DNA from 4 places in the Hahella chejuensis KCTC 2396 genome. Region 2 is predicted to be linked to each of the others. Evidence: predicted binding sites of a transcription regulator. Region 2 holds the regulator's gene; each other region holds the start of a gene.
What was found. The regulator sigma-54, encoded in region 2, starts transcription at its own class of promoters, with help from an activator protein. The targets are predictions, from matches to a motif close to TGGCACNNNNNTTGCTNT.
Positions count from the first base shown of each region.

Region 1: HCH_RS26090 (NarK family nitrate/nitrite MFS transporter) is a predicted target of sigma-54. The motif match lies at 1,918-1,935, and genes of this name have one in related genera.
Region 3: HCH_RS03290 (PEP-CTERM sorting domain-containing protein) is a predicted target of sigma-54. The motif match lies at 1,706-1,723, and genes of this name have one in related genera.
Region 4: HCH_RS19570 (BON domain-containing protein) is a predicted target of sigma-54. The motif match lies at 1,575-1,592, and genes of this name have one in related genera.

Region 1 covers NC_007645.1:5,931,695-5,934,840, forward strand. The annotation lists gene HCH_RS26085 (bifunctional protein-serine/threonine kinase/phosphatase) at 1-329, opposite strand, end outside; gene HCH_RS26090 (NarK family nitrate/nitrite MFS transporter) at 391-1,863, opposite strand; gene nirB (nitrite reductase large subunit NirB) at 2,345-3,146, shown strand, end outside.
Region 2 covers NC_007645.1:5,458,741-5,461,886, forward strand. The annotation lists gene lptB (LPS export ABC transporter ATP-binding protein) at 1-566, shown strand, start outside; gene HCH_RS23895 (RNA polymerase factor sigma-54) at 689-2,185, shown strand; gene hpf (ribosome hibernation-promoting factor, HPF/YfiA family) at 2,301-2,609, shown strand; gene ptsN (PTS IIA-like nitrogen regulatory protein PtsN) at 2,616-3,080, shown strand; gene rapZ (RNase adapter RapZ) at 3,107-3,146, shown strand, end outside.
Region 3 covers NC_007645.1:719,970-723,115, forward strand. The annotation lists gene HCH_RS03285 (aldehyde dehydrogenase family protein) at 43-1,419, opposite strand; gene HCH_RS03290 (PEP-CTERM sorting domain-containing protein) at 1,813-2,505, shown strand; gene HCH_RS03295 (glutamine synthetase family protein) at 2,603-3,146, opposite strand, start outside.
Region 4 covers NC_007645.1:4,518,849-4,521,994, forward strand. The annotation lists gene HCH_RS19560 (hypothetical protein) at 1-349, opposite strand, end outside; gene HCH_RS19565 (substrate-binding periplasmic protein) at 394-1,137, opposite strand; gene HCH_RS19570 (BON domain-containing protein) at 1,678-2,316, shown strand; gene HCH_RS19575 (hypothetical protein) at 2,441-3,146, opposite strand, start outside.

The DNA.
Region 1 (3,146 bases), 470 kb from region 2:
ACGTAACCTTTGTCGTCATTCAGCGTGCGCAGACTTTGCCCGTACAGCCATCGGTTCAACGCCTGCAACACTTTCTGCGCGGCGTTTTTCACCGACCAGGAATCTGGAGTGCAGAAATAATCACTCAGAAAATTGGTCACGCAGGCTTCGCTGGCTTCCTTGCCCGCTTCCGCCGCGCTGACGCCATCCGCGATGACCGCCACAGCGCCTTTCAGTTGCAACGTCTCCCGGTCAGGAATACGTACGCCGATGCAGTCTTCATTGCGAGGCTTTACCCCCGCAATACTGTGTTGGTCAACCGATAGCGACAAATCGCTGGCGAATATCATGCGCCACGAGCCCTGCTGCGAAAATTAAAGTAAGTACGCCGTAGCGGTACGTCTATGTCAATCAGTTCACTTCAATCAACTGGACGCTGCCGTCTTCGCCTACTTCCACCATATGCCCTTCCGGTTCCTCCAGAAACTGCACCGCGAGGAAACATACCGCCGCCGCCCCGGCGATAGCCACAAAGAATGTGGAGGCGTCGACAAACGAATACACCGTCAGGAAAGTCACGCCGCCCACATTGCCGTAGGCGCCAGCCATACCTGCGATCTGACCTGTCATACGACGCTGCACCAAGGGCACCATGGCGAACACGGCGCCTTCCCCCGCCTGCACAAAGAAGGAACACAGCATGACCGCCGCCACCGCCGCCGGGATCATCCAGGCTGAAGAAATCTGACTCAGCAGCAAGTATCCCACCGCCAGGCCCGCAATCAGAATAGACAAGGTTTTCTTGCGGCCAAAGCGATCCGACAACAGACCGCCGCCAGGACGGGCCACCAGGTTCATCAGGGCGAAAGCGCCCCCCAACAGACCCGCCTGCACTGGCGACAGGCTAAAGGTTTCCATGAAAAAAGCAGGCAGCATCGACACCACCGCCAACTCTGATCCAAAGGTCACGAAATAGGCCCAATCCAGCACCGCCACCTGCTTAAACTTATAGCGCTGCATTTCCGGCACGCCCTGCTTCAGACGCTCATGATTGACGTTGTAGATCTGCCAGAACTGAATGAGGAACAACACGCCCAATCCCACCCACAACATCAGCGCCGTGGCGTCGGATAACAGCCCCAGGCCCGCAGGCGATAACTTCCAGGTCAACACCGCCAAAGCGATGTACATGGGCAGATTCATGGCGATGTAAAACCAGAAGTCTTTCCAGGAACTGACTTCCAATCCGCCGCTCTTCTTGGGTTTGAAATAGGTGGAGCCTTTCGGCGTATTGCGGACCTTGCGATAGAACAGCATTCCATAAAAGAAAGCGACCACGCCGGTGGTGGCGATGGCATAGCGCCATCCGTCATCGCCGCCATAGAGATAAGCGGCGACCGCAGGCAATGTCCAGGCCGCCGCCGTAGAGCCGAAATTGCCCCAGCCGCCGTATACGCCTTCCGCCACGCCGACAGTTTTCGCCGGAAACCACTCTCCCACCAGACGAATGCCGATGACGAACCCGGCGCCGATAAATCCACACAGAAAGCGGAATAGCGCGAGCTGCTCAAAACTGGTGGAAAACGCGAATCCCCAACATAAGAAAGCGGAAATCATCAACAACAGGCTGTATACCGCGCGGGGGCCGAACTTATCCACCAACATGCCGATGACGATGCGAGCGGGAATGGTCAGCGCCACGTTCAAAATCAGCAGCGCTTTCCACTGCTCGTTGGTCATATTGAAGGCTTCCACGATGAACGGCTTCATCGGGGCATGGGAAAACCACATCACAAAAGTTAGGAAAAACGCGAACCAAGTGTAATGCAACGTTCGGACGCCCCCCTGGGACAAATCCAGAATGTTCAATTTATCGGATGACATAAATCTTCCTGTCTTATTTGGCAGTTGAGTTCTAGTAGAAAAGCATTCACTAGAACTACAAAAGCTGTGCCAACCACTCAAAATGGCCCATTCAAGCCCTTCAACGCTTTTTCCAGCCACCGCGACGCTACCGCCAATAAGCAAAATTACCTTTAGATATCAAACAACTAAATTTATTACGCCCATCGTTAGGTTTTTTCATCGCCACAGAACGCACCAGTTAAGCGCACAACAGAATCATGCGATCGCACCAAATTAATCACTCTTGTTGGGCGCCATCTGAAATTAGCGCACTTTTTTAGAACAAAACTTGGTCGTGAATCCGCACCATTCGCAGGCAAACTTCCTCGAAACGCATCGAAAATCACTTTTTATCTCTTTAATTACAGTCACTTAAAAACAACGAGATTTCGATTGGCGCCATTCATGCTCTACCACCGTCAATTAGCCTGTAGCGGATTCAGCGAGCTGGAGAAGGTCCATGAAAGAAAAATTAGTCGTCGTCGGAAATGGAATGGCTGGAATGCGGACGGTCGAGGAGTTACTCAAAATAGCGCCGGATAAATACGACATCACCGTGTTCGGATCAGAGCCCCACGGCAATTACAACCGCATCATGTTGTCGCCATTGCTGTCTGGAGAAAAGACGCTCGAAGACATCATGATCAACGACATGGAGTGGTATAAAACCCACAACATCACCCTGCATGCCGGATGGGAAAAGCGTGCGCAGAAAGTGGACCGTCGCAACAAAATCGTTTATGCGGCGGACGGAACAGAGGCGGCCTACGACAGGCTGTTGCTGTCCACCGGCTCCAACCCTTTCATTATTCCTGTACCAGGCAAAGACCTGAAAGGCGTCATCACCTTCCGTGATATTTCCGATGTGGACACCATGCTGTCCGCCGCCAAATCCAAACAGCACGCCATTGTGATCGGCGGCGGCCTGCTCGGTCTGGAAGCCGCCAACGGCCTGCTGAAACACGGCATGGACGTCACCGTGGTGCATAACCTGGAAATACTGATGAACCGCCAGTTGGACGGACCTTCCGCCCGCTTTCTGCAGGCGGCTTTGGAAGAACGCGGCATGAAGTTCCGCATGTCCGCCAACACCTCTTGCCTGGAAGGCGATGAACACGGCTACGTCAAAGCCATCAAGTTCGACACTGGCGAAACGCTGCCTGCGGATATTGTGGTGATGGCGGTGGGCATTCGTCCCAATACCGAACTGGCTCAATCCTGCGGCCTGTATTGCGAGCGCGGGGTCGTGGTCAACGACACCA
Region 2 (3,146 bases):
CCAGCGACAAAGGCAGCGTATTTATTGACGATGCCGAAATCACCAGCCTGCCCATGCACGGGAGAGCGCGCAAGGGCATTGGCTATCTACCTCAGGAAGCGTCCGTATTTAGAAAGCTGTCTGTGGAAGACAACATTTACGCCATTCTTGAGACCAGGGCGGATCTGAACCGCAAGGAACGCAAGCAAAAAATGGAGGAGTTGCTCCATGAATTTCACATAACCCACATTCGTAAAAGCCTTGGCATGAGCCTCTCCGGGGGTGAACGCCGCCGCGTGGAAATCGCTCGCGCGCTCGCCACGGAGCCAAAGTTTGTACTACTGGACGAGCCTTTTGCCGGGGTGGACCCTATTTCCGTCAACGACATCAAGCAGATTATCGAACATCTTAAAAAGCGCGGCATCGGCGTCTTAATTACAGACCATAATGTGCGCGAGACCTTGGATATTTGTGAACGCGCCTATATTGTCAGTGAAGGATTTATTATCGCAAGCGGCGCCCCTAGTGATATCCTTGCCAACCCAAAGGTTAGAGAGGTCTATCTGGGTGACCAGTTCAAACTTTAGTTTAACCGGCGGCTTCCATTCAAGATGGACCCCAAGGCTCAAGAGCTTAGGATTAAAGCGCTCAATAACTATGACAAACTCACAAGATCTGTGCCTGAATCGGTGGTAAGCATCAGATGGTTATGAAAACTTCATTGCAGTTAAAGCTGGGTCAACAGCTCACTATGACCCCGCAACTGCAACAAGCAATAAAACTTTTGCAGCTTTCAACACTGGATTTACAGCAAGAGATTCAACAAGCGCTTGAGTCCAATCCCATGCTGGAAGTGTCTGAAGAGGAAGAGTCCCCCAACCACGTTCAGAACGATACGATCAGCGACATGCTCGCCAATAACTCCAGCAAAGAGCGAGCTCAAGAGTCCGGCATGGACGAAGGCGGGTTCGCCGAGGAGGATAACTGGTCCGACTCCATACCGAACGACTTGCCCGTCGACACCGCCTGGGACGATGTCTTTCAAAGCGGGTCAAGCAGCTACAGCGGCGGCGAGGATGACGAATACGATTTCGAGTCCCGCAACAGCAAAGGCGAAACCCTGCAAGATCACCTTCTCTGGCAACTCAATCTTACCCCCATGTCCGACATTGACCGCATGATCGCCGTTGCGATAATCGATGCGGTCAATCCCGACGGCTATCTTTCCCTCACTCCCGATGAAATTCACAGTGGGCTGCAGACTGAGGGCGAAGAAGAAATTGAGTTGGACGAAGTACGCGCAGTGTTAAAGCGCGTTCAGCAGTTTGATCCTGCCGGGGTCGCTACTTGTAACCTGCAGGACTGCCTGCTGAGCCAGCTGAATCAGCTACCCAAAGATACGCCCTGGTTAGGACAGGCCAAACTCGTGGTCAGCCATTACATCAACTTGCTTGGCAATCGCGACTATGCCCAGTTGATGCGCCGCAGTCGCCTGAAGGAAGACGACCTGCGGGAAGTGCTCAAGCTGATTCAAAGCCTGAACCCAAGACCGGGAGAAGGCATTCAGGAAAGTAATACCGAATATGTGGTTCCTGATGTTATCGTCAAAAAAAACAATGGCCGCTGGCTGGTGGAGCTGAACCCGGAAATCGCCCCTAAGATCCGCATCAATCCAGGCTATGCGGGCTTGGTGAGACGTGCGGACAATAGCTCCGACAACACTTACTTACGCGATCAGTTACAGGAAGCGCGCTGGTTTATCAAAAGCTTGCAAAGCCGTAATGAAACTCTGTTGAAAGTTGCGTCACAAATCGTCGAACATCAGCAAGGATTCCTTGAGTACGGCGAAGAGGCGATGAAGCCGCTGGTGCTGCACGATATTGCGGAAGCAGTGGAAATGCATGAATCAACCATTTCCCGGGTGACCACCCAGAAATATATGCACACTCCTCGCGGCGTATTTGAGCTGAAGTACTTTTTCTCCAGCCATGTCAGCACAGACACGGGTGGCGAGTGTTCTTCGACCGCTATTAGAGCTATTATCAAGAAGTTAGTCGCGGCGGAATCACCGAAGAAACCTTTGAGCGACAGCAAGATTGCTGCGCTGCTCGGCGACCAGGGCATCAATGTCGCCCGTCGCACGATCGCAAAGTATCGGGAGGCGCTTTCCATTCCGCCTTCCAATGAACGTAAGCGATTAATTTAAAAGGAGGAATACAGGCATAAGACTTAAATCAAATAGTCACAAAATGGATGTGCTAGTATTTTTCATGGAAGTGCAAAATTCATAATGCACCGTATATTGGCATTAGGAGCAAAGTATGCAAATGAACATCACCGGACATCAAGTCGAGTTAACTGAAGCACTGAAAGACTACGTTAACAACAAGTTCGACAAACTTGAACGACACTTCGACAGTATCAGTAATGTCCAAGTTACGCTCTCCATTCAAAAACAGCGTCAGATTGCGGAAGCAACCATGCACATTAGCGGCGCTGACCTGCATGCCAATGCTGAACACGAAGATATGTACGCGTCCATTGACGCGCTGGTGGACAAATTAGACCGCCAGATCCTCAAACACAAAGAGAAGCACGTTGATCGGATGCACGGCGCATCCGCCAGATAACAGAACATGGCCCAAACCACACTAACTATTGAGTCTATTATCTCGCCCGCCCTCACACGCTGTGGGGTGTCGGGCTCGAGTAAGAAACGCGTTCTCGAATATATCGCCAATCTGATTGCGCAACATTTTCCGTTTTTGGACGAGAACGCCATTTTTACCAACCTGGTATGCCGTGAGAGACTCGGCAGCACCGGTATCGGCCAGGGTATTGCGATCCCCCATTGCCGTCTGGAAAACTGCGATCGCATTATAGGGGCTCTGATTACGCTCAAGGACAAAATCCCTTTTGACGCCATAGACAACGAACCCGTCGACCTTCTGTTCGTTCTGATTGTGCCTCAGGAGGCTACCAGCGAACATTTAGACCTGCTGAGCCAATTGGCCCAGAAGTTCAATGACCGTCGCTTCTGCGAACATCTACGCGACTGTGACAACGACGAAACCCTGTTCAGGAGGGTGCTGGAGAAATAGTCCAGCTTCGATGGAAAGAGGAAGACATGAAGCTGATTATCGTAAGCGGTCGTTCAGGCTCTGGAA
Region 3 (3,146 bases), 2.5 Mb from region 2:
TAATCTGATCATCCCTGAGACGAAAGGATGTTATGTATCAGGTTAAGCCATACGCAAATAGTAAGATTTGGCCTGGGTGAGTTGCGTGTAGGCGAGCTCCGATAACAGTGAGCCGCATCCAGATTGCTTAACGCCTCCCCAAGCCAGGGCGGGATCAATATGAATACCTGGGTTCATCAGCACCGCGCCGGTCTGTAGTTGCTCCCCAATTGCCTGGGCGCGGGCGATATCCTGGGCCCACAGTGAGGCCCTCAGTCCGTAGAGGCTGTCATTCATAAAGTGGACGGCTTCAGCATCATCCTTCACTTTCATGACGCCCATAACTGGACCGAATGTTTCACTTGCCATCAATGTCATGGAGTGATCGACATTCGTTAATATCTGTGGCGCGAGGTAGGTGGAGCCCAGACATGAGTCCGAGAAGTGAGCGCTCTCAATGCAAGGCGTGGCCCCTTGGGCGATAGCAGCGTCCAGTTGTGTTCTGACCGCCATGGCTTTTTGTGCGCTCACCATTGGCCCCAATGTGGTGGTGGGTTGCATGGGGTTTGCTAACTTGTAGTGTTTAACTTCAGCCACCAAAGCGTCTAAGAAGTCCTCATAGATGTCTTCATGAGCGTATATGCGCTCGATTGCGTGATTGGATTGCCCGCAATTTAATAAAGCGCCTTTGGCAATACCAGCGGCGCTCATGTGCAATGGTGCATCTGGAAAAACATAAGCAGGATTATTGCCGCCTAATTCAAGGGTTAGTTTCTTGAAAGTCCCTGCGGCGGCGCGCTCTATAGCTACGCCGGTCGCACTGGAGCCTGTAAAGGAGACATGTCTGACTCTGTGATCACTGATCAAACGCAACATATCGGCGTCTTTGACGTGTAAATGTTGAAATACACCGTCCGGTAGTCCGGCCTCAAAGAAAATGTGAGAGAACCGCTCCGCGCACAATAGCGTCTGTGTGGAATGTTTGAGAATAACGCAGTTGCCAGCCATGAGTGCGGGGATAATCGCACTGGCTGCGGCGAGATAAGGATGGCTCCAGGGGGCGATACACAATGCTACGCCTAGCGGCTCGCGCCTCATGTAGCGGCGGAAGCCGGTTTTGGGTTGCGTTATGATGTCTTCAAGATACCTTTCAGCGATATCAATCATATACTCGACACAAGTTTCAGTGTCTTTGATTTCTTGGGGCGTCTCGCGTACTGGACGGCCTATTAATAAGGTGATCTCAGGAGCGATTTCACGCGTTTGCGCCGCCAGCGTGGCGACTGCGAGACGGCAGTAGCGCGCCCGTTCTGTGATGGAGACGGTGCGCCAGATTCTTTGGGCTGTGAGTGCGCGTTCGAGCGCTGTGTTGATTTGAGTGTCCGTGGCTGGTTCCCTTTCCGCCACTAATGATCCGTCAATGGGTGAAATGATTCTCATAATCGTTGCTTCCCTATGCTTGTCGTCGCAATAAATTTCCCTCTGCTCAGCTTTAATTATTGCAAATTCCTGGGGGTTGTCGCGGGGTTTTACAAATCTTGTGGAACGTTTCCTATTTGATATTGAAGCTCCCATAGGCGGACGAAAGGGAGGGAGTTGGGGTTCCGATTTTAATATGCGTTAGGGTGTCAATGAGCTCTGCACTAGTTCTGTCGAATAGTCCATTATTTTTACATGCCGTGTAAGACAAAAATGCTTTGTCCTTATAAATCAAAGGTCTAATAGTTGGCATGCTGGTTGCTATATAACGGGGACAATAAGGGTAAGACTCTTCACTATAAAAACTAGTATTTACGCTAAAACAATTTAACCGACATTTGTTCAGAGGACATCATGAAGAAACTCGCATTTCTAGCAAGCCTTCCACTAATGCTGGGTGCAGCCAGCGCGTACGCTATTCCAGCTTCTTACGGCACTGCTACTCACGACACAACTGCGTGGCAAGAACTGGCTGACGCGCCTAATGGCGATTCCTACGGCGTTTCCTGGACTACTGACGGCGGCGCAAGCTGGGGTCGTAATGACCTGACCGTCGGTCAAACCGTTCAATTCAAATTCAACGTTCACAAGCAAAACGTGGGTACTCACTACGCCGACCTGATGAAGGCCTGGATTGACTGGGACCAAAATGGCGTATTCGACGCTAGTGACGAAATCGCATACGGCGAGCACAAGCTGGATGACTTCGAGCATGTTCAAGGTATGTGGCAAGCGCCGACTAACCCCGATTTCTCATTTTTCTCAAGCGAATATACTCTGACCAACTCTGACGTGGGCGACTTCTGGTTGCGCGCTATCGTTACTTGCACCCACTCTATCACCAACATGTATGGTGGTTCTTGGGGCGATCAGTGGACTCCAACCTACACTGGCAACTATCAGAACCTGATGACTCCAACCGGTCACTACTATCAAGGTGAAACGGAAGAGTGGAAAATCTCCGTTCACTCTGTGCCTGAGCCCACTACTTTCGCACTGTTGGGCCTGGGTCTAGTTGGCCTGGTGGCTAGAAAGCGCGTTAAATAAGATATAACTACCGCTAGCTTAATGATTCTGGATCGGAGGGAGAGTCTTTTCCTCTGGTCCAGGCATCGTTACTCCCTTCTTGACTTGGCGCTGATATTCAGATTATTTCGAAGTAGCGTTCCAACTCCCACATTGAAATATGTTTTCTATATTCCCGCTCTTCCCATTCGCGAGTTGCTGCAAAGTGTTCGACAAAAGGGGAACCAAAGAAGTCTCTGGCCATCTGACAGTTTTTCAGGCGTTGCGCCGCCTCCCATAAAGTCGAGGGAAACTGTAAGTGTTCGGGAAATGTCTTGTCATAGGCGTTGCCTTCCACCATGCATTCTGGTTCAAGCTTGTTTTCCATTCCCCACAGTCCTGAAGCGATGACCGCCGCGAGAATGACATAGGGGTTGGCGTCTGCGGCGCCAATTCGATATTCCAAGCGTTGAGACTGTATGTCTCCGGGAATAACTCGGATAGCACAGGTTCTGTTGTCGATTCCTATACTGGCTTCAGTGGGCGCCCAGAAGCCTGGAATCAGCCGCCGGTAAGAATTAATTGTTGGCGCAATCATCGCCATTAGGTCCGGCATAAGCTTTTGTTGACCTGCGACGAAATGGCGCATTGTTGCGCTCATATTGGCCTCTCTTTCTCCGTCA
Region 4 (3,146 bases), 940 kb from region 2:
ACTCCTGAATATCAGCAAGCCAACTCGCTATATACTCAGCCTGGCTCTTACTGGATTCCGTTTCCCTCAGCCATAACCTTTCATACTCACGAATTCTAGCCTTCAGCAAGTTGTAGGCTTTGTAACACAGCTCACAGAGAACCTTTCCGTAATAACTTTTCTTCAGAACCTCTGATTCATACTTTTGTTGCTCCGCAGACCAGATAGCGGTCTTCTTACATTTCCGACACACATACTGAATGTCGTAATAATAGTCATACAAAGGATTATGGAAATCATGAGAGGCTTTCATGGCTTCTGGCCAAAGCTCTTTATCGGCTTTAATTTTATTCGGTTCTTTTTCAGACATATAATCTACTTAGTCATCACGGAAGGCATCTACAAACACACCTTTCACTCTCCTTGTGAAATTACCCACAGCGCCCTGTGCTTGGCGATAATCGCGTCAATCTTACCTTCTTGCGCCAGTTGCTTTAAGCCGTGATTGAAGTCCTGGGAGGTTTTCAAAAAGTTCTTCGCTTTCCTGGAAAACATCAGGTATTGATTTTCCACTTTGATCGGAGGGTCTAGCCAGATGAACTTATGGGCGGAGTCGGGAAATTCCGTGTTGATAATATACTGCCCCATAAACTTATCAATCAGCACAAGATCAATCCAGCCACGGGAAAGACTGAGGACATTCTGGCGATCTTCGGTGACTTCAATGGTATTCAACCTGGCCTGTTCAAACTCAGGCGGATTGACATACCCCCGCACCACGCCAATTTTATATGGCTGCAAATCATTCAGGGCGACATAAGAGATATTGCGTTCCTTGAGAGCGTAAAAACCCAACTCATTGGCTGGGAGTGGATCTGAAAACTCAAACCACTGCTCCCGACTCTTTCGGAACCAACCGGTGTAAACCCCGTCATAATCGCCAGCCTGAGCCATGCCATAGGCCCTTTTCCAGGGTAGAAACTTTACCTCCACGTCATACCCCACCCGCTGAAAGGCGGTGAAGATGATCTCCGTGATAAATCCCTTACTCTCTAAATGCTCACCGTAATAAGGAGGGTATTCGGTTGCGGCCAGTATTACCTGACGCTCCTCCGCCTCTGCGACGCTGAATAAATCAAGGCATACAAACAGCGCCATGAGAGGATAGAACCGATTCTTGCCCCATCCTCTATTAAAGCCGCCAAAGCAGCGCCGCAGAAAAAAGCATCTTAGAAATGCGTGAGGATTGCAGTAGCGCTTGTTTATCCGCTGATTACTGAGTGGAAGGATCATACCGAAGTGCGTTTTTCGCTTATGGTTATTATCACTAATATAGCAGCAGTGGTTACTTTTCGTACGCGGATGGGACCGGCGAGTCCGGGTCCATCGAGGCAATCCCAAGACTCATCGACGGCTTTACTCAGAGCGAGGCGGGCGTGGAAGCGTGGAAAGACAGGCCTAAGTATCAAATCAATAAAACCCAATACTTTGTAAGTTCTGCAAGTCTTTTACCCAAGATTACCAACCAAACGGAAAAGCTGCGCAATTTTTCAACAATATGCGCATAAAAAGCGCCAATTTCGGTAAAAATAACTTGGCACGCTTCTAGCTATCTCTTAGGTGACAACGAGGCATAGAGTCCTGTTACCCGATCACGACAGAGATCTGGGACTTTAAAAGATAGAAAAGGAGATCGTTATGAAAACGCCAAAAACTTTTACCAAAAAACCTGTTTATGCTGCTCTGATCGCCGCAACCCTGGCTGGCGCTGTGTCAGTGGCTCCAGCTTACGCGGCTGGAGACAAAGTCAAGAATGAAGAAACTATCGGCCAGCAAGCGGAAGAGATGAGCCAGGATGCGAAAAAGTATTTCAAGGACGGTTGGACTGAAGGCAAGATTGAAACCGCCATTCTGTTCAACGATAACCTGAGCGCGTTCGAGATTGATGCTTCCGTTAATGGCTCCAACGCCACGCTAGTGGGAACAGTCAGTTCAGAGGTGGAAAAAGAGCTGGCGGAGCAGATCGCCCTGAGCGTAGAAGGCGTCAAGGATGTGGATAACCAGCTGCAGGTAGCCTCCACACCGGCCAAGAAGGAAAACGCAGATAGCGAGAACTTTAAAAGCTCTGTGGCTGACGCCACTATCACCGCCAAGGTGAAAATGAAGCTGCTGGCCAACGAATCTGTCGCCGGCCTTGATATTGACGTGGATACAGAGGGCCGCGTGGTAACGCTGAATGGCGCAGTGGAGTCAGAAGCAGAGAAGGACCTGGCGGAGAAACTCGCCAGCAATGTGGACGACGTGGATTCCGTTGAAAACAAGTTGATGATCAACTAATTCATCGCACTCCATGCGCATAGACATGAGCAAGGCCCGAAGCCTCACGGCTTCGGGCTTTTTCTCGCTGTCAGAATCAGATTTGCATCAAAGCCCATACTGGATGACAATTCTGCGTCCCGGCCTACCACCGGACCGTTGCGCCTCGTACATCCACATGGATAAATGGCCCGTGGTAGCTATTGGCGGAATATACGCCCAACCCGCCAATGAAGGATTTGTACTCCGTGGTTTCTGCAAACGTCTCAATCAATTGCGCCAGATATTCTGCGTCGTTTTTGTCGACTTTGCCGTCCTTGTTCAGGTCGTCCATTTTACCGTCTTTGGGGTTCTCATCGATAAAGACGTCCGCCGCCCCGCCCCATTGATGACGGCTGTACATGGCGTTGCGAATTGATGTGTTGTAATACGGCGTACGAAAGCCGCTCATGATAACGAAAGATGAAACCGGCAAACCCGCCATGTTCACCTGCTCCGTCAGGTATTCCAACTTGAGCAGCAGCTTTTCCCTCAGCACCAGAAACTTTGGAAACTCCGATGGCTGCCGGCAAAGAAACTGCTCCAAACGATAATTGGGCGTCAGTTCGATATCCAGCATATCTTTGGTGACTTCAAGGTATCCAGGAGGCGGAAGATAGATAGCCTGGTTGAGATAGGCCTCACTGGGATAGTGGCCGATCTGATAGCCATTCAACATCCCCTCTTCCACCTGATCCGCCGGCACCAGAACAAATAAGTTGAGGGTCATTTGCGCCCCGGTGGCCGGCCTGCGAATGGTTAAACGGCTGACGCCAGGACGCGCAGGCGCAATCCAGCGGTAACGATCGCCA